One region of the Paenibacillus sp. y28 genome, then DNA from elsewhere that is predicted to be linked to it. Evidence: a T-box and tRNA genes for the amino acid it is inferred to sense, from the RefSeq annotation. Region 1 holds a T-box; the other holds one or more tRNA genes.
What was found. A T-box is a leader RNA that pairs with one kind of tRNA and senses whether it is charged. The one in region 1 lies ahead of ileS (isoleucine--tRNA ligase), so its partner is inferred to be a tRNA-Ile.
Positions count from the first base shown of each region.

Region 1 (22,214 bases):
GGCGCTGGAGCTGGCGGCAAACCTTATGAATTGGATGTCCATAGTGTACAGACGCGTGAAGCTCAAGTGCAACTTCCCCTTGCCCCATTACAACGGCAACACCTGTCTGCATATTTTTACCGCTCAGTCTTTTTACTAGTCCGTCGGCCTTGCCTGTGGACATCCCGGCAATGCCCGGGGTACTCAAAGCTGCAGCGCCTGCCATTATGGCTATGACCTTCTCCGAAATCCGAATCGAACCGTTGTATGCATCTTCCGGCATCGTTCACCCTCCTCCGCTCGTATCCAAATCTCGCCCTGCCTCGTTCAATGAGCAGTTTCATTATACCCGGCTAATATAAGCCCAGGTTAAGCAAAACCTTAAGATTACCTAAACGAATCAGGCATAAGGTGTGAACCGGAGATCAGACGGCATAAAAAAGTACCGAAACGTCGTATAGACTTTATCGGTACAATTGGCAGCAGCCTCGTTATTGTATTACAGTCTATTTCATGGTTTGCGGGCTTAGACCTGCACAGCAGCTGCCGTAAGCAGCGCCCAGCCGATTAGAAAACAAAGTCCGCCGATTGGCGTAATCGCCCCCAGCTTCTTCATGCCCGTCAGGCTGAGCACGTACAAGCTTCCGCAGAACAGAAGAATACCTGCAAACAGAAACCACCCGGCTGTAATGACAAGCGCGCTCGGGATAGCCGTATGCGCCAGGATAGCCATCAAAATCAAACCCAAAGCGTGCGCAATTTGGTACTGAACCGCAGTTTGATAAATAGCCGCCATCTCGGGAGACAGCCGCTTCTTCAGCGCATGGGCCCCGAACGCTCCCAGAACGACAGAAAGAAACATATTGATGCTGCCCAGCAGCAATAACACCTGCATATTCAAACTCCTCCTGAATCTATAGTCTCTCTCATTGTACCACGGCGGACGAGAACAACCTAGCCTGTGCACAGCTAAGTCCGATTCCGAATCTATAACGATAAAAGAAAGAGGATACCGGTTTTCTGGTATCCTCCTGTCCGGACCGCAGTCATTTCATATCCACTGCAGTCCATTCTTTCAATTACTTTGCATCCAATAGCGCCAAAATTAATTTGATTGCTTCTGCTCTTGTTGCATTTGCAGCCGGAGCAAACTGATTATTGTCTCTGCCATTCATGATGCCTTTGCTGTATGCCGCTGCCACATGAGCATAAGCCCATGGTGGAACCGCCTGCTCATCCGCAAAATTCAAGCTATCCGCATCATCAAGCTGCAGATTCAAGGCTCTGGCGACGATAACTGCAATTTCCGAACGGGTAATGCTGCGGTCCGCCCGGAAGGTGTTATCTTCGTAGCTGCTGATCATTCCTGCAGCCGCCACTTTCGCAAGATCAGATTTCGCCCAATCCGGAACAAGGCTAAGATCCGAATAGTTCAAAGCAGATCCTGTGTCTTCCAGCTGAAGAACACGTGAAATCAATACGGTAAATTCGGCACGGCTGATTTCATCGTCCGGACGGAATGTTCCATCCTCATAGCCGTTAACGATGCCGAGCGAAACTGCGCGTTCAACATATTCCTTAGCCCAGTGACGTTGTACGTCCTTCACCGGTTGAATGCTTGGCGATTCGGTCGTATCGGCAGGCTCTGCCGGAGTCTCGTCCGTCGGCTGTTCATCGTCGATCACTTCTTGCGCGTCTGCTGCTGCAAGCAAGAGCTCTGCGACGACTTCCTCACCGCCGATATTCGCTGTAATCTTCACCTTGGATGCAAGGCTTGCAACCTCAAATTGAATTTCACGCGTGCCCTCTGCCTGATTCTCGCTAACAACCTTCACCTCTGTCTCAACGCCGTTTTGTACGACCTTGAGGGAGCTGATCTCACTGCTGTCCTTCAAGCGAAGAGTGACATAATTCTTATCCCCATCAACGGCCAGCAATGCTGCGCCGTCAATATGCTGTTGCAGCGCGGACTGCTCGCCAGTGCCGGTGCTCAACAGCGTGTAGGTCACGTTATATTTACCGTCTGCCAGCGTTACTGCCGGTGCAGACGCAGTGCTGCTTGCGGAACCGCTGCTTTTGCTTCTGTTCTTCTTCCCCCCGCTGCTGTCCGTGCTGCCGCCGGCTGTTGTAATGGCTCCAAAGCCGAATTCAATATCGTACTCATAATCATAGATGCCGAGCGGAGGACCGAGGTCCCAGTAAACCTTAATCCACGCATTCAAACGCTTGGACAGATCGGCAACTTCAAATTTCACCACGCGGGTGTTGTGGACTGTATCGACACTTAGAATCTCGGTTTCTACCAAAGTTCCGTTTTGCAAGGTTTTCAGCGACAGGTTCTCCGTATGCTGCTTCAGGGTGAACGTAACAAACGTTTTATCGCCTTCTACATGCAGCTTGGCACTCTCCTCATCGACAAATTGATGCATAAACGATACTTCGTTCGTACCATCCTTGAATACGGTAAAGTCGATTGGATATTGGCCGTCCGCCAGCGTAGGCAGCGGATTGTTCGTGATGATAGTCAGCTTCGCGGCATCATAGGCTGCCAGCAGCGCTGAATATCTCAGGTCGATGGTTGCTTGCGCCGTTTCGGAGCCGTTAGCAGTGGTTTTGGCCTGGTTTAGCGCTCTGTTCATTGCGGTCAAAGCTCCTGCCGGGTATTGGCCGTTCCACACGCCTTCTCTCATCTGCTCTTCATCAATCCGGGTAATCAGCGCTTTGAGCTGCGTCTTATCGCCGCCAGGAATGATTTTTACGGCAGCCGAAAGCTCGCCATCGATCTGGTGCCTGTTTCCCTCTTTATTGATGACCCACATATCGGAAACCTTGATGCTCGTGCTCTTCTCGGTTGTTGTCGTCTTCGTACTCATGTAGAACGGAAGCACGTCCGCATAATCAACCGTCAGGTCAATCGGATTCTCCGAATCCAGAACCCCAGTGGTCATCTTGACAACACCTGGTGAAAGCTCGGTTGCTACTGGAATATTATATTTCGTATTTCGATTGATGGTGGACATTGTTAGAAGCTCCGGATCAAACGTAAATGTCGCCTCGTATCCGTGAACTTGCTGGAACGCGCTGTCGCTTACTGAAATAATCCGATTCTGAATCGAAACCCGGTTGCCGCCATAAACAGTTGCCGGTGAAGTTGTGAGTGTCGCCTTCGATACAGCACCAATCACAGAGCCGGTAAGGGAGGTTATTGCGGCTTGCAGGGCTGCTGCCGCCTGATCCATCTGCTCTTGTGTAGCGTTCGTATCGTCTGCAACCGACTGTGCCGCCGCAATCGCCGTCAGCAGAGCTGCCTTGGCGCCTGCGGGATATTCGCCGGTTGCGGTCCCTTCTACTGCTGCGTCATGCTTGGCTTGCGCATCGGCAATCAGAGCGACTAATGCGGCAGCATCGCCGGCACTCGGAATCGTTACGCCCGTGACAGCGACTTGAACATCGTACTCGTGATCATAAATAAAGCCCTCGGTGATAACCCAGTAAATTTTAACCCAGGCATCGATTTTGCTGCTCAAATCTTCCACTTCAAATTCAACGGTTCTTGTATTCGCGGTTTCATCGGAAGCGATAATCGCCGTTTCCGCAAGCGGCTCGTTGCTATTCAATTTCGTTTTGAAGCTCAAAATTTCTTTACTTTGATTCAATGTGAACGATACATATTTTTTTCCATCGCGGATGGAGAGCTTTCCGCTTGCTTGGTTAACATAATCATACATCACAGATTTCTCATCTGTGCCTGCTTTGTACATCATGAAGCTAATCGGATAGGTGCCTTCGCCAAGCACAACAGAGCTTTTAAAGGCCTGGACCGCAGCTTCCAGCGCTGCTACAGCATCATCCGTCTCCTGCTGAGCTGCCGCCGCATTGACAGCTACGCCTTGCGCCGTTGTGATAGCTGTGAGAAGCGCTGCTTTTGCACTTTCAGAATACTGCCCTGCATCCGTGCCTACGACAGCCGCGTCATAGTTGGCTTTCGCCGAGGAGATCCCTGCATTCAACTCCGCTTTATTCGCAATACCGATCGCGCCGAAGCCGTACTCAATATCATACTCGCTGTCATAGAGGAAATCAGGCGTTAATTGCCAATAAATTTTTACCCAGCCGTCCAGATGCTTGGCAATGTCCGGAACTTCGAATTTTACAATACGCTTGTTGTTTGCAACGTCAATACTCGGAATATCCGTTTCAACCAGCGCGCCGTTTTGCTTGGACTTCAAGCTCAGGATTTCTTTGTGCTGATTCAAGGTAAAAGAGAAATACTGCTTGTTACCTTCCACATGCAATATTCCGCTGGTTGGATCCAGGTAGCTCTGCATGATCGAAACATCATTCGTTCCATACTTATAGATTGAAAAATCAATATTGTACTCCCCATCCGGAAGTGTCGGAACCGAATTGTTCGTAATGACCGACGGCAGCAAGGCCTGATACGCATTATATAATGCCGTATATTGAGTATCAATTGCAGCTTGTGTAAATGCACCACTGTTTACCATTGACTTTGCTGAAATTAACGTGCTCATGAACGAAGACATTGTGCCGGCCGGATACTGGCCATTCCAGATACCTTCTCTTGGCTTAGCCGTTTCTATCTGATCAAGTAAGGCCCGAAGCTGTGTCTTATCGCCAGCAGGACCGACCGTTACTACGACGGATGCATCCTCCAGTTTTAATTTGTCGCCCTGTTGATTTGTAATATAAATGTCCGATGCAGTAATGGTAGTATTAATTGTTTGCACAGTCGTCTTGGACTCCAGGGCAAAGTTAATGAAGTTTGTTGAGCTTCCAGCCAGACTTTCCGGCGAGCTTGTATTGGAAACCTCAGTCGTTACTTTATACTTTCCTGGAGCGATCATGGCAGCCTGAGGATTATTAAGCGTGGTCTTACCGCTGGTAACAGCAGAGTAGTTATATTCATCCGTATCAAATGTAAATAGGGCTTCATATGCGTAAACCTGTTGGTAAACGGTATCTGTGACATTCGCAATGGATTGGCGGACCGTTACCTTATTCCCTCCTAGAATGGAAGGTGTCAACGTTGTTAAAGCAGTTTCTGCATCACTTACTGCAAGTGCAGCCTGAAACGGAATGCCTGCCAGCAGCACCAGCGCAATAAGCAAGCTCGACATGATTTTCTTGAATTGCCTGTTCAAAATAGCTTCTCTCCCTCTCATTTGTCTCTCTACAAACGAACCTTTTTTTGAAGCAAGGACACCTGGATTTCCTTATGTCTCTTGCCTGTCAAGCAGACGCAAGGGTATAAATGGCCCTGCCCAAGCCTGAGAATGAATGATTTTGTTCAGCAAGCGTAACGTTCTCTGGTTCGAAGATGACAAGATTTGTTCAACCCTGATTTTGGGTTTGCCTACTATCGGATGTCATAAATAACCAAATCAAGGTTAATGATATCAATAATCATTCTCAATTATAATCCAAAAAAATAGGCCCAATCCCGCTTCGAACCTGACACAATAACGATAATCATTCTCAATTTGAGTCAAAAAAATGAAGCCCACCCGGCTCTTTTTTTCCAACTCTTGCTGCATTTACATCCATTGCATTCCTCCTTGCTGTCCTTTGGTAAAAATGACACAAAACATGAACTACGTGTTGATAGTATCTTACGCACCTGAAAATTGTCAACTCCTTTCTTAGCATATTATTTATTTTTTTAAGCTTTGTGAATATTTTGCAAGGCGGCTTCCCCCTGCTGAAATCCAGTAAAAACTGCGATTCCACATTGCCGGATTCACCGCCTCCGAAAATTCAAAACGTGTACAAGTCGAGCCCGCGCACCTTCCCTAGCAGCTCCTGTTGACCATACGCTTCTCCATACGTCCTCAAAAGCCTCCTCAGCTCAGCCCGGACCTCGCCCGAAATCAGATAATCCCCTCTTGTAATCGTACGGACTTCATATGCCAAAAGCTCCAGCTCGAAGGTAAATTCGACCTCTTCCAGCTTCTCGTTCAGCAGCGTAATCAAATCCTCCGCTGTCCGTACATTTTCTGAGCTGGAAAACTGCGCCCACTTCTCCTCCCACCTGCGCTTCAGCACGCATAAGCCCTTCAGCTTTCGGGCTCGAAGCTCCTCCGTTAATGTTCGGATACGCAATCTCTCTTTTTCAGCATCCTTCAACCGCTCCTGCAGCTCGTTATACATTTCATGAACAAGCTCAATCGCTTCGAATTTCTCCTGTGGCGTCCGCGGCATAACTGCAAACAAATCTTCATTTAAGATGCCCCTTACGAAACGGCCAAACGCGCGTTCCAGCCGATTCACTGCGCTATTGTAGTCAGCAGCAGCCTGGTTAAGCAGGTTGTCCGCCAAAAATCGTTCTGCCAGCTGCTTTCCGTTCATTGCTGCACCTTCCTTTGTTCTAAAAATAGGTCATCATGGCTATACCTTGCGCAGGCCATGCAGGAATACATAGAACGTGACATGTACTACGGCGATGAACAGCCCGAACAGGAGGCAGAACAGCACCGACTCCATCGTGACGGTTTGCCGGATTGTATCCAGAACGGCCTGCCTGTCGGTAAACACCTCCCAGCTGTTCAGCCTGTATTTTCTGCCCAGCAAAATGCCATAGCCGGCCAGCAAAGACACGGCAAGCACAAAGCACCACGAAACGAAGCGGCCATACATGCCGCCGATCCATTCCTGAAGGCGATAAGTGGAGAAGAAGCCGAGCAGCAGGCCCGTCCATGCAAACAACATAATCACGATAAAATCATACCAGTAATAAAAGATAAGCTGCCCGTCAGCGCTATATCGTGTTTTTAACAGCGTCAAGTGAACGAGATCCGTAACGATGTAGGGGGAATTGGGGTAAAACAGCAGCCATATGCCCCCGAGAGATGCAAGCAGCAGCAGCCTCAGCTTCCCCTTCAGCCAGCTCTGTACAGGGGCGATCAGCCCGGCTGCAGCCATTGGAATCCAGGCCAGAAACAAGTTCCACACTAAGAAATCGTAATGGGTTTTGTTTCTCAGCCCGACATAAAGAGCGCAGGTGAGCAAGGTCAGAGCGCCTGAAACGAGATACACCTTTTTCTCATGAAGTGCCTTCATCAGCTTCTCCTTGTTTTTTTAACGATGATCGTATTTTGTATCCAACATAACCACGCGAAAGTCTGGTTTACAGCTTCTCATACTGTAGACGTAACTCCCTTGGTCCGGGTTGCACAATAAATAAGCTTCCCTGCAAGCATAGCTGCAAAAAAAAGACCACATAGCTGTGGTCCGGCATGTCATGCTTAAAAGTTAAAACAACGGTCTAATTAGAGAATAGCCGATAACAACAGCCAGCAGCAGGGTCAAATGATTCAACGAATAAATGAACATCATTTTGGCCCATTTCTCCGAGGTCATTTTCTTGTAGCCCATAATACTCATGATGAGCCACCCGGCACTTAAAATGAACGCAACGGCAACTATAATCGGGCTTAACGACCAGAACAGGAAGCTGGCCAGCACCAGCGCTGCAAGGTACACATTGGTTTGAATGTACGTTCTTTGAAATCCTTTTACAACCGGCAGCATCGGCACGTTGGCCGCTTTATATTCATCATGCCTGCGAATGGCAATCGCGTAAAAATGCGGCATCTGCCACAGCAGCATCACCACAAAGAGTGCAATCGCGCCCGGCTCAAGCAAATCCGAGGACACGGCGGACCAGCCAATCAGCGGCGGAACGGCGCCGGAGAAGCTGCCGACCTCCGTATTATAAATGGTACGGCGTTTAGTCCAAATCGTATAAGGCACGACGTACAAGAAGAGTCCCAAGAAGCCGAACAACGCTGACAGCGGCGATGCCATATAAAGCAGAACAACACCGAGCAGCGACATCCCGCTCCCGAGGGACAGCGCAAGCCGGGAACTCATTTGGCCGGTTACTGTCGGCCGGTTTTTGGTTCGCTCCATGATAAAGTCGATATCCCGGTCATACAGGTTATTGAAGGTTCCAGCCGCCCCGATGACAAACGCAGAGCCGATAATCGCCAGTGTGATTTCACCGATTTTATCCAGCATGGGAATGTTATTGATCAAAAGCGCCATGCTCAGTCCGGCAAACATAGCAATCAGATTGGATTTTATAATTCCTATTTTAATGGTTTCAAATACAATTTTTTGCATTTGCCGACCGGAGAAAATCGGCGCCGCTTCCAGCGAATTTTTTTTTGCCATACTCACGGGTGTTCGTCCTCCCTGTCTTCAACTGATTTAACTATATGCTATCATATCCCATGTACAAATCCACCCTCCCGTCAGAACAAACACAAATCTGTCATGATTCTGTGAACATTTGGTTAAGCTTCAGGCTCGCAGGGCTTCCTTCCCGATACTCCGCATTGCCCGGCTCCGGTTCTTCCCGTCGTTCGGAATATACTCCAACAGGTTGCCCAATCATTGGAGAATTCATGATTTTATTTTAAACCGGCAGCATTACCGGGCTACCGGCAGCCTGCTTCAAAAGCGACTTGATGCACAGCTTGTGTTCATATCACGCTGCAACTGACGGATATCCGCTTGAATAAAGCGGTAAACCTTGGCATACTTACATTAAGCACGGGTTACATACCGGATAACGGCTCTGCTTGGCAAGCGAGAACGATCCGGCGCAGCGGAAGCCTTCACGCCATGGGCCTTGGCGAATGAAACCAACCAGATAGGAGACTGAATCACGTGAAAATATATGTCATTCTTTCATTTAACGAAGCTGGAATGGATAATGTGTACGTAGGAACAGATGAGGAAAAAGCGCTGGCCTTCAAGCCCGAAGATTTCGATAATTGTGACGCCCTGTTCGTAGAAATCTGGGAAGATGGCGAGAAGGTCGACGATTACCGGCTGGAGTAGACCGCTCTATTTTCAAAAGAAGCTGCTGAGAGCACCATTTCCGTTATGGCTCCAGCAGCTTTTTTGTTAAGCAGCATAGCTCCTCCGCAGCCTGCCCGTCCTATTTGATGGCAGAGCTTCCGTAGAGAAAGCTTTCAAAAGCCTAAGATTCCAGCACCGCAAATTTGACGCAAACCGGCTTTGAAATCGACAGCACATCACCGGTCGGCGTCAGCTTCCCTGTTTCGGCATCTCTGGCAAATGAAACCACGTTGTTGCCGTCCCGGTTCGCCACCAGCACGAAGCGTCCGTCGGGAGAAACTGCGAAATTGCGCGGGTGTCCGCCAAGTGTGGAAGCGTATTCCACGACAGCAAGCTGGCCGCTGGATTGATCGATGGCGTAAACTACCATGCTGTCATGCCCCCGGTTTGAGCCGTAAAGAAATTTGCCGTCAGGAGATACATGTATGTCGGCGCAGGCATTTTCGCCCTGGTAATCGTCCGGCAAGGTGGAGATGGTCTGGATCTCGCGCAGCACGCCCTGCTCCTCATCGTATGAGAAAGCGGTCACGGTCGAATTCAGCTCATTAATGACGTAGCCGTACCGGTAAGACGGGTGAAACGCAAAATGGCGCGGGCCCGAACCCGGCGTTACCTGAACCTCCCCATGGGGAATGAAGCGGCGGTTGGCCAAATCGAGTTGATACATGATAATCCGGTCCAGCCCCAGATCACAGGCGCCTGCATACCGGTTTGCGCGGTCGACAAACACGGAATGAGCGCGCGGCCGATCCTGTACAGGAAGAACGCTTGCCCCGTTGTGGCGCTGAATATCCGAAGCCGCTCCCAGCCGCCCGTCCTCCTCCAGCGGGGACAAGCCAATCATACCGCCGTGGTAGCTGGATACCATCACATATCGGTTCGTCTGATCAAGCACAATATGACACGTCGGCGCCGGCACCGTATGCTCCTGATTCAGCAAGGACAGCTTCCCGGTAGCTGGATCAATATGATAGGCAGCGGCAGCCCCGCAGCGTTCGTTATCCGCATTCAACCCTTCTGTCAGCGCGTAGAGCTTCAAGCCTTGACGATTTACGGCTACGAATGTCGGATTTTGCAAGCCGCGGGCTTGATCCAGCAGCGTCAGCCGGCCTGACGCGCTATCGTATTTGCAGGAGTAAAGACCCGGTTCCTTTGAATCGGCATAGGAGCCGATGAATGCTAGAATTTGTTGCTCCATGACCAAGCACCTCCTGTTTCCATTGATGTTCTATGCGCAATTATCGCAAATCTGCTTCCGGTTGGCAAATGTTTCGTCCCTGCCCTGCAGCATCCCCAAGAACGCAGACCTTTACAATCCTGCTATAATAAAAGCAATACCATTGATATGCACCATGCTTCATTAGGAGGAATCCCTGTGAATACAACGATTCAGCAGGCAATGGATACGATGCTAAGAAACTGGAACGCCATGTCGGGGGCGGATCATGATGATGCCGAGCCGACGGCGGATGAATTCCAGTCTTCGTTTTATGCTTTTATCGATGAGCTTCGGGAGTGGCTCTCAGCGCTGGAGCATAAGCCGCAAACACTGGATGAACTGCTGGAGCTGCCTGAGATTCAAACCATCGTCGAGCAGCTGCCCGCGCCGCTGCATTTGAATTTCGAGACGGAAGCGGAGCTTATTCTGGACAATCAGCTGCGGATTGAAGAAGACAAGTACGATTAGGCTTTAAAGACTGCAGCAATCCCTTGCCTCGGCCGTTTCTTCTTTGTATCTTATGGCGCAATGTGCTGCTGCAAGCGAAGCATATCCCTGCACAGTATGCCGTTCTCATAAATGGGATTCTGATAATGTCTGGTAAAAAAATCAAGCTCGACACCGGTAATACGAAATCCGCATTTCTGATACAGGTACAGCTGGCCGATGCTTGAATTGCCTGTCCCGATTTCAATGGTATGAGAGCCTATTGCGCGGGCCTGCTGAATCGCATGAGCAAGCATAGCTTTTCCGAAGCCGTTCCCCTGCAGATGCTCGGCTACGGCAATATTGACGATTTCGCTCGTGTATGGCCTCGTCGGCAATAAAACATACACGCCTGCTACTCGCCCTTCATGCTCTAGTACAAAGCATCGGCTGCGGGGAAGATACGATGCAATGACATGCTCTTCCGGGTCAGCCAGCAGCAGTAACGCCATCGGTGCTTCCTGCGGCTTAATCTCCCTGATGTTCAAGCTGCTCAAGATTATCCCCCTTTTTCACCCCAGATCAAGCATCGCGTTAGAAAAGCGTGAAGAGCGGTATGCTCTTCACGCTTTTTTCTGGTATACAAGCCGGGGACTGTCCTCTTGACTCGGACAGCACAATCCGCTGTTACTGTGCCCTGGTCCAGACCATAACATATTCTGCAGCGGACGTCTGCTCATCCACCAGTTCTTCCCGGATCGTAAACCCGTTTTTGAGATAGAAGCCAAGCGCCCCTTCATTTTCCCGGTACACCTTTAGTTCGATCCGATCCTTCCGCCGCTTCACATCATCCAGCAGCCTCCGGCCGTATCCTTTCCGGCAATGCACCGGGTCGATAAACAGCGCAGCCAAATAATGATCCACCATGGAAATAAAGCCTACCGGGCCTTCCCCTTCATCCAAAACATAGGTTACAGCCATCGGCAAATAGGTGTTCTTCATGGCATCGGCCTTGGACATCCAATACTCCCGGTCGATGAAGCTGTGGGCCTGAATTGAGCCACGAAGCCAAATCCCGATCATGAGATCCATATCGCTTGCCGCCGCTTCTCTAATGTGAGCCATAGCTTCCTCCACGGTTTGTTTATTTTAATGGATGCCTTATGCTTATTCGATACGCAAGCGAACCGTGCCGTCCCCCATCGGAACGGATTCCATCTCCGCTTCCTGGGCAAAGCGAATACCCGACAGCAGGACATTTTCCTGTAAGAGCCAATCGAACCGCTCCAGCGCCTGCTTCAGCTTCGCATCCGCATCGACGACAAGATTTACTCTCTTTTCAATCGGCAAATCCAGCTTCTTGCGGTAGTCTTGGATAGCGCGGATAACCTCGCGCACATGGCCTTCCTGCTCCAGCTCCTCCGTGATGGCTGTATTCAGAGCCACTGTCATTTGGTAGCCGGACGCGGAAGCAAAGCCTTCCTTCGCCACCTTCTCCACCAGCAGCTCGTCCAGCGTAATATGCAGCGTCTCACCGTCCACCGTCATATCGATATATGCCTGTTCCACCGCCTGCTTGGCTCCTGCCGCGTCAAGCTGCTTGAGCTGCTGTTGAACCGGTCCGACGAGCTTGCCGTACTTTTTGCCTGCCGCCTTCAGGTTCAATTTCAATGTAAAATCGACGAACCCGCTGTCGCTCTGCTCGACGCGAAGGTGCTTCACATTGATTTCGTCCCGGATAATTTCGCTGAACCGGCTCAGGTTAAAATCACGATCCAGCGACACAATAAGCTCGGACAACGGCTGGCGGGTCTTGATGCCCGTCTCGTTCCGTACACTTCGCGCCAGCTCGACAATTTGCCTTGCCGTCTCCATGTCGCTCTCCAGAGCCTGGTCAATGGCGGCTTCGTCAACCTGCGGATAATCCGCCAAATGAACGCTTCCTTGTCCGCCCAAATTGCCGTACATATCCTCCGCAATCAGCGGCGCGTAAGGGGCAATGATCCGGGCGAGAGTCATCAGGACGCGGCGCAGCACCTGATAGGCGGCGATTTTGTCCCCGTTCATCTCGCTTCCCCAGAACCGGTCGCGCGAGCGGCGGATGTACCAGTTGCTCAGCTCATCGACAAACGCTTCGATTTGTTTCGCCGGGTTCAGGAAATCGTTCGCATCAAGTCCCTTTACCACCTGCTGCAGCGTGCTGTTCAGTCTGGAGATGACCCAGCGGTCCAGCTCGTTTGCAAGCGCCTGCTCCGTGTAATCCTCCGGCTGATAGCGGTCGATCGTTGCGTAGAGAGCATAGAACGCATGAGTATTGTTAATCGTATCGATAACCTTCGATTTGGCCTCCGCGACAATTTGCTTCGAGAACCGTTTGCTGTTCCATGGCGCGCTGTCGGACAATAAGGCCCACCGGAAAGCGTCGGTGCCGAACTCTTCAATAATTTCCCAAGGGTCGATGACGTTCCCTTTGCTCTTGGACATTTTTTGCCCGTTCTCATCCAGCACGTGACCGGTCGAAATGACGGCCTTGTACGGGGCCTTGCCGTTATACAAGGTGGATACCGCCAGCAGGCTGAAGAACCAGCCGCGGGTCTGGTCAATTCCTTCGCAAATCATATCGGCCGGGTACTGCTCCTGGAACAGCTGCTTATCCCCGAACGGATAATGATACTGGGCAAACGGCATCGAACCGCTGTCGAACCACACGTCGATCACCTCGGAGGTCCGTTCCATCGTACCGCCGCACGAACAGCGCAGTTTAATATCATCCACATACGGCTTATGCAAATCAAGATCATCGCCAAGCGGCTGCACGGATCTCTCCTTCAGCTCCTGGATGCTGCCCGGCGCATGCTCCGTCCCGCAGTCCTGGCAAACCCATACGTTCAGCGGCGTCCCCCAATACCGGTTCCGGCTAATATTCCAATCGACGAGGTCTTCCAGGAACTTGCCGAAACGGCCTTCCCTGATATGCGACGGATACCACTGGATCTGGCTGTTGTTTGCGATAAGCTGCTCCTTCACAGCCGTCGTGCGGATAAACCAGCTTTCCATCGCGTAGTACAGCAGCGGGGATTTACAGCGCCAGCAGAACGGGTAGCTGTGCTCATAGCGCTCTTTGGAGAACAGCAGGCCGCGTTCGGAGAGCGCCTTGACGATATCCACATCACAGTCCTTGACAAAACGCCCGGCAAATTCAGTAATCTCGTCTGCATAAGTGCCATCCGCCTTCACCACATTGACGAAATCAATGCCGTGCTGGCGGGTCGTCCGGTAATCGTCTTCCCCGTGTGCCGGAGCGATATGAACAATCCCCGTACCGCTTGTGTCACTGACATAGTCGGCATCCACAACCAGATGCCCCTTGCCCGCGCTAATATACCCAAACGGAGGCTCATAAGCCGTACCGACGAATTCGGAGCCTTTGTGGGAGGATAAAATCTCGTAATCCTCTTTCATGACCTTTTCCGCCAAATTGCTGGCTACAATATAGACTTCGCCCTGCTTTTTCACCTTGACGTAATCCAGGTCTTTATTCAGCGCCAGCGCCACGTTCGCGGGCAGCGTCCATGGAGTCGTCGTCCAGGCCAGGAAAATCTCGCCGCCGGCCTTGCTTCTGAATTTGACCGTGGCGCTCAAATCCTTAACATCCTCATAGCCCTGCGCGACCTCATGCGAGCTGAGCGTCGTCTGACAGTCCGGACAGTACGGGCTGACGCGGTGGCCCTTGTAGAGCAGCTCTTTCTTATGAATCTCCGATAAAATGTGCCAGACGCTCTCGATATAATCGTTGGTCAGCGTGACGTATGGATGGTCCATGTCCGTCCAGTACGCGATGGCCTCAGTCAGCTCGCGCCACTGCTTCTCGTATTCAAACACGCTGTCCTTGCACTTCTCCACGAACCGCGCTACACCGTAATTCTCGATTTCCTGCTTGCCCGAAATGCCAAGCTGTTTCTCTACGCCGAGCTCTACCGGAAGCCCGTGGGTGTCCCACCCGGCTTTGCGCACAACATGGTAGCCGGACATCGTTTTGTAGCGGCCGATAAAATCTTTAATGACCCGGCCCAGCATATGCCCGATATGCGGCTTGCCATTTGCTGTCGGCGGCCCTTCATAAAAGACGAAATTCGGTCTCCCTTTCCGGTGCTCGATGGATTTGCGGAACGTATCCTGCTGCTTCCACTGCTCCAGCACCCGCAGCTCGCGGACTCTCGCTTTTTCTTTGACATCAATTTTTCTCATCCTGTCATAACTCTCCTCATCATCAAATGTTGCTTTAGGTCTTCTTTTTTAGCGGACCTCTGAAAAACAAAAAAATCCCGTCCCCTAAGGGACGAGATCTTATCTCGCGCTGCCACCCTTGTTCCGTCAAGCCCCGTTGAACCGGACCGACGACACCTCTGCTACGTACGAATCATACGTGTCCCTTGTAACGGCGGGAGCCCGGGGCAGCTTACTAATCAGCTTCAGCTTTCCTTCTCGGAGAGGATGTTCGGCTATGTCTCGTTCATTGGCTTTCAGCACAGGGCCAACTCTCTGGGGAACAAGGATAATAGCGTACTCGTTCTCGTCTGTGAATTTGAGTCATCATGTGAATGATCTTATTTTTACACCAACTGTTGTAAAATGTCAACTCCGTCATGATCACCGGCTTCAGGGCCAGATCCTGAAATCGAAGCAGCCATATTCACTGATTCGGCGAGCGGTCCCCCCCCCCCAGCCACGTCCCGGCTTCCATTCTATCCGCCCCGCGCGGTCGGTCGACCACATGCGCGGGGCGCCTTGCTTTCAGGACGCAAAAGCAGCTGCGCGCTTACAAGCGCAGTCTGATTCATAACCTGCTGCTGCTTGAGGTGGCCGCCATGGATGTTGTGTTTCTCGGGCGCGGCTTATCCGGCCTGCAGACGGGAGCACTGTGCCTTGCTGGCGCCGCTATTGTAGTCGCACAGCCTTGCCCAGCTTAAGAAGCGGCAGCCGGATTCAACGGGCAGCCGGATTGTTCAGACAGGCTAATCTCGTTCCTCCTAATCCTTAATAAAGGAATTGATCCGTAAGGAGGAGCGGCCCGTCTTCTGTAATCGCCACTGTATGCTCATATTGCGCCGACAGCCTGCCATCGATAGTTCTTGCTGTCCAGCCGTCCGCTTCGATAAACATCTGAGGTGAGCCGCAATTCAGCATCGGCTCTATCGTAAACACCATTCCCTCCTTTTATCTCATCCTTGGATTTCAAAATAATCATCCTACAGCAGCTCCTTTCCCAGCACGCCCGCCAACAATGAAGCAGCCATCTGGTCCGTATCCGGCTCGTCATGGCCGTGATGAATCCATAAACCGGCGCAGCCAATCATCGAGCCGAGCAGCAGGTTGGCCTTACTCTCAGGCTCCATGCCTCCAAGCGCTTCCTGGACTACACGCACAAGCGGCTCGTGCAAATCGGTTTGGAACCGATCATACAGCATTTGAAACCGGCCGCCCGGCACCTGGTGGAAATTTTCCCAAATCATTTTATACAAAATGTACGTTGAACGGTCATAAAACCAATGCCCCAGCAGCATAGAGGTATACCGTCGCAGCCGCTGCCGGGAGTCCCCGTCAGCAGCAATGGCCTTATTTGTCAAGAGCCTCGCCTCTTCAAATGCCAGCCATAGCAAATCCTCCAGCAGCATAAGCTTGTTCTTGTAATAATGGTACACAGTTCCATAGCCCAGGCCGGCCTTCGCGGCAATGTCCCGCATTTCCATCGTAATGCCCTGCTCCAAATACACATCAACCGCAGCCTTCATAATTTCCCGGACACGCTGAAGTCGTATCTCCTCGTTTTGCTCCTTGGTACGGGGGGACATAATGACACTCCTTTTTTTGACCTACTGTAATGTCAATCATAAATGAAATCATTATCCGATGCAAGCCTGATATAACACAAACAGAGCCGCGTGCAGCGGTGCACTCGGCTCTGCCTTCTTCCAGCTGCAGCTCATACGGTCAGCGAGACAGGCTGCGCAATCGTTTGGATAATATCATCTACAATGGCTGCCGCGGCTCTTCGCGTTTTGAACGCCGCCATACACTTCTTCGTCTCTTCATAACGTGCTTTGCTGCCCAACAGCCACTCAATTTGTGCTGCAAGCTCCTCCACATGGTTCGAAATAAATGCAGCGCCTCGTTCGGATAAATATACGGCATTTTCCCGTTCCTGACCGGCGTACGGCTTGAATATAAAAATCGGTAGGCGCATCGAAATCGCCTCGGTTAAGGTTAAGCCCCCCGCCTTGGTAACGATGCAGGCCGCGCTCGCCATAAACTCATGAATGTTGTTCACATAGCCGATGACGGAAAGCCGCGGATGAGAAGGAAACTGGGCGGCAAGCCGCTGCTTCAGCCGATCGTTGCGGCCGCAAATAACGGTTACATGCTCCGCCTCTCCTACCGTCAGCAGAGCGCTAATCATGTCCCCCATATAAGCAGAAATGCCGGCGTCTCCCGCCATAACCAAAATCGTCCGGCCCGAAGCATGCTCGGGGAAGGGAGCGGCCTCCATATCGCAGAACTGCTGGCGGATCGGAATGCCGCTGACCGTAATCTGCTCCCGGCTGAAGCCCTTGTCCGCCAGCTGCTGCCGCAATTCCTCCGTAGCCACATAATATTTGTCGACCTTGGGGTGAATCCACCGCGAATGAAGCGCATAATCGGTCAGCACCGTCACATTATGTATGCCCATGGATCGGCAAATCTCAGGTGCAGACCCGAACGGAAACGTGCTGACTACCGCATCCGGCCGCTCCTGCTCGATGATTTGGACTAATTTCTTCCGACCCAGCTGATTCATCGTACGGTTAATGAGCGCATCATACTCCGACTCGCGGGTTAAATAATATGTCCACCCGTAATAGTCGATCCCCATCCGGGAGATTTGCGTGCTTTTGTTATATAAAGATATCATAATGGTATTCAATAATGGATGTGACTCTTTCATCAAATCCAGCGTTATCACCTGTTGCACGCCCTGCTTCTGGAATTGTTCCTGTATAGCCCGTGAGGCCTGCACGTGTCCATTACCAAAGCCAGCGGTTAAAAGTAATATACGTGGAGTTACATTCATGTTCACGCGCTCCTCCTATTATCGATGCTAGCATAACACGCCGTCCCGATGATTGGAACTACAGAAGTTATATTAGTTGAACGAATGAAGCATAAGGCCGGTTGCAGCTAGGCCCGAGTTTATCACATGCTGTGACGGCTGCTTCGCTCCGAAAAAGACAGAATCAGATTCGGAAGCGGTACCCGGCGCCCCAAATCGTTTCAATATATTCATATTTGGACGAATCTATCTCGATTTTCTCTCTCAGCTTCCGGATATGAACCGTTACCGTCTGTGTGTCCCCGTTCGAATCGAGGCCCCAGATTTTCTCGAACAGATGATCCTTGCTGAACACCCGATTCGGATTGGTTGCCAGGAAGTAGAGCAAATCAAACTCCTTGGTCGTCAGTACAATTTCCTGATCATGCAGAAACACACGCCTGGACGCAAAATCAATGCGCAAGCCGCGTATCTGGATGATATCCCTCGTCTCTTTTTGCCCAATCAGCCGCTCATATCTGGCCAGATGCGCCTTGACCCGGGCGACAAGCTCTCCCGGCTTGAACGGCTTCGTAATATAATCATCCGCTCCGAGCCCAAGGCCGCGAATGACGTCAATATCTTCTTTTTTGGCAGTGACCATCAGGATCGGAATATCATGCGCTTCCCGGATTTGCTTGCAAACCTCGAAGCCGCTCAGGATGGGGAGCATCAGGTCCAGCAAAATCAAATCATACGCCCCGCTGAGCCCCAAGCGCAAGCCTTCCTCGCCGTCTGACGCCATATCCACCTCATACCCGCTGACTTCCAAATAATCCCGCTCCAGCTCCGCGATCAGCCGCTCGTCTTCTACGATGAGGATTCGCTTCATCACTTGTCTCCCTCTTTGTCCGTTCTGAGGGGGAAGCGCATTGTAATCCACGTGCCCTCCCCTTTCACACTCCGGGCCTGAATCGAGCCCCCATGGCCCTCGACCATTTGCTTGGATATGGCGAGGCCGAGGCCGCTGCCTCCGGTATGGCTGTTTCTGGACGGGTCGGCGCGATAGAACCGGTCAAATATGTGCGGCAGCGCTTCTTCGTCGATGCCCATGCCGTTATCATAAATTTCAATGACTACCCGCTCCCCGTTACGGAACACCTTCAGCCGGACTTGCTTCTCCGGTTTATTCATATATTTTAAGCAGTTGTCCACAATGTTCGAAAATACGCGCCGGATTTTATCCCGATCGATCATCACCGTGATCTCATCATCCAGTGTCATTTCCATGTCAAAATGGATGCTTTGTTTGCCCAGTTCAAATTCGAGGTCACCCGCCCACCCCGACAAAAATTCACGGAAGCCTACCGCTTCAAAATTGAAGGGGAGCTGCTTCAGATCCAGCTTGGAATATAGAAACAATTCATCGATTAAACGATCCATCTCGTCAGCTTTGGATGAAATAATATCGATATATTTCCGCCGCTTCTCCGGCGTATCCGCTATCCCGTCGCCGAGTCCGGCAATATAGCCCCGGATCGCGGTCAGCGGTGTCCGCAAATCGTGCGAAATATTGGAAATGAGCTCTTTCCGGTTTTCTTCATACTGCAGTTGGGTCTGAATCGACTCCTGCAGCTGCCGGCGCATCTGCTCAAAGGCCAGGCCCAGCTGTCCAATCTCATCCCTGCTTGTGATTTGCACGGGATACTCCAGATCGCCCGCCTGCATCCGCTTCATGGCATTTTTCAATTTCTGTAGAGGCCTAATGATACTTCTAGAAACAAAATACGTCAACAACGTATGGGTTAAGATTAATATAATGACCGCAGTATTAAACAACGCCGGGAAAAATTTCTGCGCAAACCTGGCAAACGGGTTCACGACAGTCACGATGGAGATGCTGCTGCGCTGATTAGCGGCATCCACATAATCGTATTGAGTTACATCCAATATTTGGTTATTATAGCGGACATCCTCCTTTTTCTCCATATGTCCGGGACTGTGAAAAGCAGGCAGCAGGGCTAAGAAATCGCTCTTTTCCGCCCAAGCGGGTGAAATATACGTAAAACGGTCTTCCTTGCGTACGAGCAGCCCCGATTTGTTCGTCTCGAACTCCCGGGCGATATCGGACAAATAATCCGCGTCCTCAAGCAAGGACGGATTTTTATTCGCCGTCCGCCACAGCTCCTTGGTCATACGCATGACGCCATGATTCTCGAATGCTGCTTTGTCCGGGCCGTACTGCTCTTGTATGCTCTGAAAATCACCCCGGAACAAGATCACCAGGAGGATGGCTGTTATGATCAGCATCACCAGCGGAATAAGCAGCATGGCCGCATAAGAAATTAACAGCCTCAGACGAATGGACATCTCTAATTCCCCGTTTATGTTCAATTTGCTTATGAACTTATGAACTTATGAACTTATGAACTTATGAACTTGAACTTATGAACTTATGAAAGGAGTCATTTGCAAACCCGCTCTAGTTGAGCTTGCCGCTTATACGATCAAATTTATAGTAACCGACGGCCAAAAACAACAGGGTGCTGGAAATCAGAAACAAGCCGGATGTCCACAGCTTCCCGGCTCCTACGATCGGGCTCAGCCACAGCTCATGCCATGAGGTGTAGGCGGTCGGCGAGAAAGCGGCAAACGCCGGGGCCCAAAAAGGAGCCAGCTTGGCGGCGCCGTATAAAATCAGGGCGGAGATCATAAAACCGCCGGCGCTTTTAAAAAATTGCCCCACAGCAATAAACAGAGCGGATAACGCAAGCATAGACACCAGAGCCGCCGCGTATGCCCCTATCATATTCAGCCCGTCCGGCAAGCTCCCGGAAGCTCCTGCCAGCCAGGTGCAGAGGAACGTTACAAGGCCCAGCAGGACGAGCAGCGCGCCCGTGACCGCTCCGAGTGCAGCCGCTTTGGACGCAAATACCTGAAGACGGGAACTGGGGCGCAGCAGCGCCAGCTTCAAGGTCCGTCCGGCAATTTCCGCCGGAAACAAATCGGCTGTGACCAGCATAATAAATAAAGGCAGCCAAATGCCAGTATACAACGTCAGCATCTGTACGGGAAAGCCCTGAGTCATGCCAATCAGGCCCAGAAGCGGCTGAACAGACGTAAGAACCAGACTCATTGCAACCGGCAGCAAGATCGAGATTACGCCGAATGCCACTATTTTTTTCCTGTAATACAACAACATCAGTTCATTGATAAATCCTGCCTTCATGCTATGCACCCGCCTTCCTTTCCTTAAGCAGCTCCAGTTGGCTGATGTAGTATTGCTCCAGGGATTGATTCTGCAATAGCTCAGAGACATGCCCTTCCTGGCGGAGCCGCCCGTCCGTCATCAGGCCGACCCGGTTGCAAAGCTGCTCCAGCTCATGGATCATGTGGCTTGAAATGAGAAATGTGGTGCTTCTCTCCCGGGATAGCCGGGTGATGAGCTTCCGGAACATGACGATCCCTTCAACGTCGAGGCCATTGGTCGGTTCATCCAATATGACCAGCCTGGGCTTCGGCAAGATGGCCGCTGCCAGCGCCAGCTTCTGCTTCATCCCGGTCGAGTACCCCCGGATTTTGTCCTTCTTCGCATGGTTCAAGCCCACTTCGTCCAGAGCAGCTTCAATGTCGCCCGGACCTGTGCTCGAATGATAACGGGCAACCAGCTCCAAGTACTGCTGACCGGTCACAAAATCATAAAAGTCTGCAGCTTCAATCATGCAGCCGACGTGATGGAGCCCTTGCTCCGAAGGATTGCCGTATGCGCCTTGAAACAAGACCACCGTTCCTTGGTCCGGCCGGACGAGACCGGTAATCAGCTTCAGCAGCGTTGTCTTGCCGGCTCCGTTCGGGCCGAGCAGCCCATAAATATCGCCTTCATGCAGTTGGAGATTCACGTCCCTGATTCCGCGCTGATTGGCATACGTCTTGGTCAAACGATGCGTTTCCAGAATTGGCTGCAAGAGCATTTCCCCCTTGATCTAGTACACCGCCGGACAAGCCTGCGCGGCACAGGCCCGTCCGGCGGCATAGCTATGAATGATGATCTCGTTAAAAAGCAGACCTTGCTTATTCCGCTCCCGCTTCAGCGGTATGACGGAGCCCGCGGCGCTCTTTTTTAATTTCTTGCACGTTTTTCCCCGTCAAATCGATCGTTTCCGGCGTCGTGCTGTTAAATTCAGACAAGTCAGCCGCCACATGCAGCGTCAGCTGATGGGCTTCCCCGCTGTCATCCTTACCGGAGACTGTAACCTCGGCCTCCTGATGCTCGATATAATTCGCGGCATTCACAGTAGCCTTCAAATGGACGTTCTCGATTTTGATATCCTGGGTCAGCTCCGGCGCAGCGGCCTGAATCCAGTTTTTCTGGAAAGGAAGCTCCTCTGCGCCGCTGCCCTGCTGCTTCATCGGACGCTCCCTCGTCGCGTGCTTGATGGCGATGGGGGCAATGGCATTAACGACGGCCGGGAGCTGGGTATTGTCAAGCTGAAGCGAAATTTGTTTGGTTCCGTCCGCGTTGTCCTCCACAGCCACATAATCCTTCAAATTCCCAAGAAGCGCATCAATAACCGTCTCCACTTGGGCGGAAACCTCGGGATCATCCTTATGGGCGCTATTCATCCCCTGCTTCGC
Region 1 is NZ_JBBBNV010000011.1:31,101-53,314, forward strand. Features, by position in the region: gene WBG83_RS10930 (Asp23/Gls24 family envelope stress response protein) at 1-262, opposite strand, end outside; gene WBG83_RS10935 (DUF423 domain-containing protein) at 506-874, opposite strand; gene WBG83_RS10940 (NEAT domain-containing protein) at 1,059-5,144, opposite strand; gene WBG83_RS10945 (hypothetical protein) at 5,758-6,348, opposite strand; gene WBG83_RS10950 (DUF1361 domain-containing protein) at 6,388-7,059, opposite strand; gene cyoE (heme o synthase) at 7,252-8,175, opposite strand; gene WBG83_RS10960 (hypothetical protein) at 8,674-8,847, shown strand; gene WBG83_RS10965 (lactonase family protein) at 8,990-10,066, opposite strand; gene WBG83_RS10970 (hypothetical protein) at 10,244-10,555, shown strand; gene WBG83_RS10975 (GNAT family N-acetyltransferase) at 10,606-11,061, opposite strand; gene WBG83_RS10980 (N-acetyltransferase) at 11,201-11,638, opposite strand; gene ileS (isoleucine--tRNA ligase) at 11,681-14,761, opposite strand; T-box leader at 14,846-15,102, opposite strand; partial or broken gene WBG83_RS10990 (type I methionyl aminopeptidase) at 15,551-15,730, opposite strand; gene WBG83_RS10995 (TetR/AcrR family transcriptional regulator) at 15,763-16,365, opposite strand; gene WBG83_RS11000 (MGDG synthase family glycosyltransferase) at 16,497-17,621, opposite strand; gene WBG83_RS11005 (response regulator transcription factor) at 17,785-18,471, opposite strand; gene WBG83_RS11010 (sensor histidine kinase) at 18,471-19,949, opposite strand; gene WBG83_RS11015 (ABC transporter permease) at 20,062-20,808, opposite strand; gene WBG83_RS11020 (ABC transporter ATP-binding protein) at 20,810-21,544, opposite strand; gene WBG83_RS11025 (hypothetical protein) at 21,651-22,214, opposite strand, start outside.

Region 2 (7,488 bases), on a different contig from region 1:
TGTACAGCTGCAGGCCCAGGACAAGGATAAAAACAAGGTAGCGGCAGGCACGTCCCAGCAATTTCATTTTTATGCCAAGGTTAGCAAAGCAACGGCCCTCGCAGACCTGAAATTCCAGGTGATTAAGTGGGATTTCGACGCGCCGAATTTTGAACGGGTTGTCGGTGAAATCGCCGTTCCGGACAGCTATAGTCTGCAGACACCGTCAGACAGCAAGCGGAGTGTTTTGTTATCCGGTGTGCCGATTACAACCTATGTCAAGCGTGTTAATGTCAGTAAGAACGATATAAACTCGCTGCCTACGGTTTCCTTTATGATGGTGAATTCCGGAAGCCGCAGCATCAAGCTTCCTGACCTGCAGTTTACGGTAGAGACGGCGGACGGACTGTCGTACCCTATGAATGTGTCCGGCCTGACCAAGGATACGGTGCTGCAGCCGCTTGAGGATAAGGAAGGCATTTTGACTGCGATCATCCCGCAGGAGGCCGGTCTTGAGGGCTGGAAGCTGAGTGTGAAACAAACGATCGAAGGGGGCGCTTCCGACGGCACGGCGCTGGTTGTGCCTGTTGCTGAATATGATTTGCCACAGGCAAAAGCGGATGATGTGTCCCTTGGCGCGGTGTATGAGTTTAGCAATAAGCATGGAATTTATACGGCCAGCATGACCGGTCTGCATCGTCTTCCGTGGGAGGATGAGGATCTTTTGACGGCCAATGTTATTATCGCGAACCAGGGAACGGAGTCTTTGCCGATTCCGGATTTTACGGGATATTTCGAACTGGACGATGCGACCAAGGTGGAAGCGGTGGCTGTGAATACGGACAAGGTTATCTCACTCAATCCGGGAAGTGAACTGCAATTGCAGCTGATTGGCAAAATTCCGTTTACGACGCAGTTTAAGCGGGTAAAGCTGTTGCTGCAGGAAAATGAAACTGTAGATACGCTGAGCGGAAGTGCGGCCTCCAGCACAGATAAGCCTGTGAAGGTGGATTTGGTGCAATTTTACCATAACTCGGATTTGCTGCAGGTAGGGCTGATTCCGAACGGGGCCAAACGCAAGCTGACGGCCATCGGTCGTCAGGCAGACTATTCTGTACGCTCTGTGATGACATTTACGGGTAAATCCTCGGATATTTATGCCGCTCAGCTTGCGGTAGAGAACCTGGAGAAGCGTCATACCGACATCGCCAAGCTTGTTGCTCATTTCCGCGCGGCGGACGGAACGGTATACCCTGCACAAGTGACCGAGCTGTCTGAGAAAGTTAGACCGGGCGCAACGGGGTTGCTGTATGTATGGAGCAGCGTGCCGAAATCGTATGCCACCGAGGGCCTGCAGCTCTTAATCGGAGATGCCGTGAAGGACGGCAAGCTGGCGGAGAAGGACCCGGACGGGTACGTGAATGCCGCTTCCTTCGTTCTTCCAGCGGAGCAGAAGGAACCGAAAGCATCATTTAAGGAGCTCGAAATCGCCCCTTACACCATATCGATGAGTAATTTCGGCACCCAGCTTAATTTTGTTACAGGTGAAGTTGAATTGAAGTTCGAATATGAACTGACCCATAACCTGCTGATGGAAACGAATATGGACAACCAGAAGCTGATCGTGGAGATGGAGGATACGCGAGGGAAATTCAAAATGTCCCATTATCTCGATTTGGAAACAGGCAAGGATGAGAGCAAGGTGCTGGATCTGGGCTTCCATCAGATGAAGCTGATCAAGGCCGATGAGAATTTGAAATTTAACGTCGAAGATATGGAAAAATATCGCTTGAACGTGTACCACGAATTCCAATCCGGACAGAAGAAGCTGCTGGCCACGAAGGATCTGTATTGGTTTATGTACAATGATTGAGCTTCCGGTATCGGGGAGACGATAGAAGCGAAGGCTGTGGTGTGGTCGAACGACCGCCGTCATGCAGCGAAACAGCGCGCGCTGGGAGCTGCGCGCCGCGAAGAGCCTGTTTTGCGGAGAATCGATAATTTGTCCTGAGAAGACGTTTATGCCGTTCAGCCGCGGCTTCTGTCGGTCACCAAGGGACGCAAAATGCCCGGTGGAGGGAATACCCCTCTGACCGGGCATCGTTTTAAATCGGGGTACCTTGGAGCAGGAAGGTTTGATGAGTCGTCCAGGCCCTATTGTCCGTCTGGTACAACAAATGAAGCCGATCTGCTATAAAAGTGAGATCGATAGGGCGGTTTCTCAGGCTGGCGAGCACATCATGCAGCTCGTCATTATTCAGATTTTGCCCAATCGTCAGATGGGGGTGAAATTCGTACCGGGGATTCGCCACTTCGAGCGGTCCGCTGCAAACCTTGCGGTGCAGCCGGCGAAACGGCTCGGGATCGGCTGTCGCCATGTAAATCACCGGATTGACCGGGTAAAAGGTGGAGAACCGATTGAATGTGATCGGAAAAGGGGCTAACTCAGCAGTCAGCTGGTTCAGGTGAGAAATGATGTGCTGAAGTCCCGTCTCGTCGGTTTCCCCAGCTTCACGAACGGTCAGATGGGGAGGAATCAGGCTGTAATTCGGATCATATCGTTTTCGCAGACTGTTCGCCGTATCTTGAATGGATTTTGGGGGAAACACAGCAATTCCGTATTTCATATTCACGTCACTCCTTTTCGTTTCCTCCTTCTTATTATACCGTTTGCTTCGGCAATCCAACAAATGAAGGTTCAACTTTATCAGAAAATTATGATATAATTGGCTTATCTTTGAAAGGGGAGACTCCAGATGAAGCGGCAAGTACACAGCAATGAAATTAAATCCTCTGTCCTGCAAAAGCTGGCCGAACGGGGCGTAAGCTTGGAGGACATTGCCGAAATTGTATACGAAATGCAATCCCCTTATAACCCGCAATTGAGTATGGAGGCCTGCTTGGACAGTGTACAAGCGGTTCTTGCCAAAAGGGAGCTTCTGCATGCCCTTCTTGTGGGCATTGAGCTAGATACATTGGCTGAGAAAGGCTTGCTTTCCGAGCCGCTCCAGTCGATTGTAGAGAGTGATGAGGGGCTATTCGGCTGCGATGAGACTTTAGCTCTCGGCTCCGTCTTCGGCTACGGAAGTATTGCGGTAACGACCTTTGGGCATTTGGATAAGCACAAAATCGGAATCATTAAGAAGCTGGATACCAAAAACGGAAATGGCGTGCATACGTTCCTTGACGACCTGGTAGCCAGTGTCGCAGCTTCGGCATCAAGCCGGATTGCTCACCGGCAGCGTGATTTGGAAGAGCAGCAGTCAGCACAATCAACATCCTTTTCGCCCAAGGAGCAGGCCGGATGACCACGTCCCTGGATTCGGGAATTTCCCGTTTTCAGGGATTTTTTTGCGGGAAATTGGGGTATCCTGTAGAACAGAGAAGGAAAAAGGAGGAGAGCCGGATGAGGTGGGTGTACTGGGTCAAATTGTATGATTCCAAATTTCAGGCGGGCTGTTTGGCGAAGCGGATGGAAGAGGACTGGTGGATATACGGCTATGAATGCCCTCAAGAGGTCGAAGTCTTCCGGTCTAAAAAGGGACGGTTCGGCGTTCGGTATGTGCTTTAAGATTTGAAAAATTTTCTTGACGGGACCTTTCGGTTTAGTGTATAGTTATATTTGTCGCTGTGAACGGACACTAACAACTGACGCGGGGTGGAGCAGCCCGGTAGCTCGTCGGGCTCATAACCCGAAGGCCGCAGGTTCAAATCCTGCCCCCGCAACCAATTCTCGTTCGGGCCCTTAGCTCAGTTGGTCAGAGCGGTCGGCTCATAACCGATTGGTCGCAGGTTCGAGTCCTGCAGGGCCCACTTTAGCAGAAACCTTGATTTTGCAAGGTTTTTTGTGTTTTTTAGGGCCTTTTATTTATTGCGATTGGTCATAAGCTGCCGTTTCAGTTTAGGCCGGACTCCTTACGCTCGTTTAGCTGATTCAGTTATTTGGCCTTATTCCCCCTCTTTAATTCTTCTTCACATGGCTATTCTACCTTACTTACTTCTTACTTACTTACTCTACGGTTGATTCGCTCTTTCCTGTTGTCTTCCTGTTGTTTACCAACCGTGGTTGAGATTGTAACCGAGATTCGAGCAGATAACCTCCTGATTCGATAATCAGAAGGTTATCCGCTGGGGCTATCCGGTATTCATTTCATGGTTTTACCAGTGGACCCAAATGTTCCCGCTCCCGTCACAGAAGCTGCTGTCGGTGCATTCCATGACAAGCTGAAGGCTTCCAGAGCCGGGATAATATCTGGCAAATTGCTCATACTTGCGATTCGGGGTTCCGACTGTTCCGTAGTCGACGGTGGTTCCGTATTGATCAAGAATATACCAGTTAATCTCGGAGCTGGTTGACCAGCCTTCAATATACACTTCCGCTGTGCTGCCGGTATACAGCTGGCTCGCTGCTGAACGTGCGGAATTGGTGACAAAAATCGTTTCTTCACCGGTTGCATGGACAGGCAGGGCCGTCATAAATACCGAAGCTGCTACGGCGAGCGTCGTAAACCAACGTTTTTTCATTAATGAATCAGCTCCTTTTTTAAATAGATAACACAAATAAATGGAAGTATCTCCTTTCTTTTCATTCATAGGCGCATTTTATGTTAGCATGTATTTATATGGAAAAATATAGGTTGTTCTGGCCGAAATATGATTTTTCTCATTGCCCTGCAAAATTTTTCTCAAAAATTAATGTTATTTTAATAAAAGTGCTTCGGTTTAGGAGTATACTCTCTACATAGACACAACTTTGACAAACTTGGATTGGAGTGATGGGGTATGAAAGCTCTCAAAAATATTTTACAAGGAATCGTGTACGGAATTATTGCGATTGGAGCTCTTCCCTTTCAAATTATTCAAAGCTTCCTGGAGCTATAAGCTTCTCTACTTGAACAAGGAAAGTCCGCTTTCGAGGGCTTTCTTTTTTTATTTGCAGCCTTGTTATTTGCAGCCTTGTTATAGCAGAACAACAGGGCTTGTTTCCCGAGAAATGAAGCTGATAGCAAAAAGCCCTTCCGGCAGGAAGGGCTTTGCTTCTGACTTCCGGTTCTCCTCAAGAGTGAGGAACTGCTGCGGGCGGATTTGCTTCGGCCGCCGGATCGGGAGCAGCAGGCTTGACAGGAACAGCGACCGGCTTGTACTGACTGTCGATATACGTTACTGCTTTGGGATACGTAATGACCTGTGCATACATTTTGTCCGGTTCCGGATAGGATAAGGTGTAATAAATGTGTGCTTGGCCGTTGTTAAATTCAATACGGGTGATTTGGATGGCATAGCCTGAATTCGGCTGAGATCCCCAGGAAAGAGTAACCTTGTTTACCTCGTCGGATACCTTTTCCGTTTCAACAGAAAGCGAAATGGAAGCCAGCTGGCGCGCTTTATATAGCCAATCTGCGGCAAGACCCCGATTCATTTCCTGTGTCGTATCGAATGCAATGGTTCCTTGGGCTGCTGCAGCGCTATCTCTCAGTGCCGCGGTCAGCAGCATGGCATAGTCCTGTGCAGAGATCGTTTGCTGCGGCTGGACATCGGAAGGAATAGGGAGCCCGTTCAAAGAAGCAATAATAAAAGCTTCCGCATTCCAGGCATCATTGGCCACGTTTGCGAAAAAATCGCTCGCCTGCGGAGCCTTGATGAACCGGATGTTGTCGATGTTGAGATCAAGCCCTTTTACAATCATAGGCACAGCCTCGCCATAAGAAACCGGGCCTTTCGGATCGAAGTGGTTGGCGTCAACGCCGTTTACAATTCCGGCCTCTTTCAAGGAGAGAATGCTCTCCTCCTGCGGCGTACCTGCAATATCATCGAAGGCCAGAGAAGTGCTGCCGAAGGATAGTAATAGCAGCAGGGAGAGAGCCCCCTTCCGCAGCCATTGTTTTTGATATGTTTTCATTTTGTTTCACCTCATCATTACTAACGCAGCTCCGTATAAAAATGTTGCAGCAGACCCGGTCCAAGCTTTTATCGGACTGTCGTTATTCTGGTTCTATTATAATTCAACAACCTGCAGAAAAAAATCCTCATTTTTTCATGTGTGCCTTACATAAAAAAAATGATAAAGGGGCATACCTTCCTTAGTAGGATATAAAATGGATGACAGTAAGGGAGGACGTTTGTTTTGATCGAATGGAAGAAATGGCTGATTCCAGCCGCTGCGCTGCTGGCTCTGACAGCTTGCCGTGCTGAGCCGACACAAGGAACAGCGCTGGTTGAGCCGGAGGCGGTCCAGCCGGTTACGGTGGAGATAAAGAACACAAACGGGGAAGCGATTGGTTCGGCTACCCTTAGGCAAATGAAAGCGGGTGTTCAGATTGAAGTGGAGGTTTCCGGCTTAACTCCGGGCTTGCATGGCTTCCATATTCATCAAAACGGAACGTGCGAGCCACCAGAATTTAAATCGGCCGGGGACCACTTCAACCCGGATGGCAAGCAGCATGGCTTTGAGAATCCAAGAGGGTTTCATAACGGAGATTTGCCGAATCTGGAGGTCAATCAGGATGGAAAGGCATCTGCTGTCATGGTCGCCAAAAAGGTTACTTTGGAAACAGGAGCGCCGAACTCGCTGCTGAAGCCGGGCGGAACCTCCCTCATTATTCATGAGAAAGTGGACGATTATAAAACCGATCCGTCTGGTAATTCCGGGGCGCGTATCGCCTGCGGCATAATCAAGTAACCAGCACAAACACCCCGCTCCGTGGCAGGAACTGCCATCGGCTGCAGGGTGTTTGTCTTTTTTGCTCGCTGACACCCGAATCCCTGTGTTAGTACGAGCTGGTATATCCCATAAGCTTATTGCCTGCATATACCCAAGAATCGGGGCAATATGGGAGATGAGGTGTTTGATTCAGGGAGTGCGTGCGATGAGCACAGCCTGAGGCCGGACGAGTACAGCGATAAGAAATAGCCGCTGCCAGATGATTTGCCGGGTACTTGGAAGGCTGCAAGCCGATGCCGGAATGTCAGGTTACACTCGGACGGACTGCTGTAATCTGTGACAGCTTAGAATAATCTGGGGCCGCATCCCCCGGGAAAGAAGGGTCCGGGCGGGCACAAGGGGCGAGGTCTTTCGATCAGGACAATCGCAAGCAGGTCAAACAGAACAAGCGGCAAAAGTAAAGGGAAGAACGAAATGGTTGCCTTGCCGGGGTGATGCGGCTGCTTTGCCGTTTGCAAATAGACCTTGTTTGAAGTCACCTTCACAATTTTACCGCGATAGGTTCCTTGATTCGTTTGGATTTGAACCATCTGGTTCATATATTTTTGGCACAATCTCCGGTTCGTTTGTACGTTCGCCATAAAAACACCTCATTTCCTTCTAATTGCTCTAGTATATGAGTTTACAATCGAGCCGGATTGGGTGTAAACGGCCTAAAATAAGCGTACATTGACTTTTGTCCGGACAAAATCTCTCAGCTTGACATAATCTAGTGCACTAAAACTTAAATATAACAACAGTTAAAAGCAAAGAACCTTGCCTTTATAAGTCCATTTAAAAGGCTTGGC
Region 2 is NZ_JBBBNV010000057.1:43-7,530, reverse strand. Features, by position in the region: gene WBG83_RS21985 (hypothetical protein) at 1-1,852, shown strand, start outside; gene WBG83_RS21980 (2'-5' RNA ligase family protein) at 2,085-2,606, opposite strand; gene WBG83_RS21975 (phosphatidylglycerophosphatase A family protein) at 2,736-3,287, shown strand; gene WBG83_RS21970 (hypothetical protein) at 3,386-3,550, shown strand; tRNA gene WBG83_RS21965 (tRNA-Met) at 3,632-3,708, shown strand; tRNA gene WBG83_RS21960 (tRNA-Ile) at 3,719-3,792, shown strand; gene WBG83_RS21955 (hypothetical protein) at 4,138-4,503, opposite strand; gene WBG83_RS21950 (protease complex subunit PrcB family protein) at 5,036-5,878, opposite strand; gene WBG83_RS21945 (superoxide dismutase family protein) at 6,104-6,658, shown strand; gene WBG83_RS21940 (hypothetical protein) at 6,985-7,281, opposite strand.
Region 2: it has a tRNA-Ile gene. The T-box ahead of ileS (isoleucine--tRNA ligase) is inferred to sense a tRNA for this amino acid. The anticodon was not compared.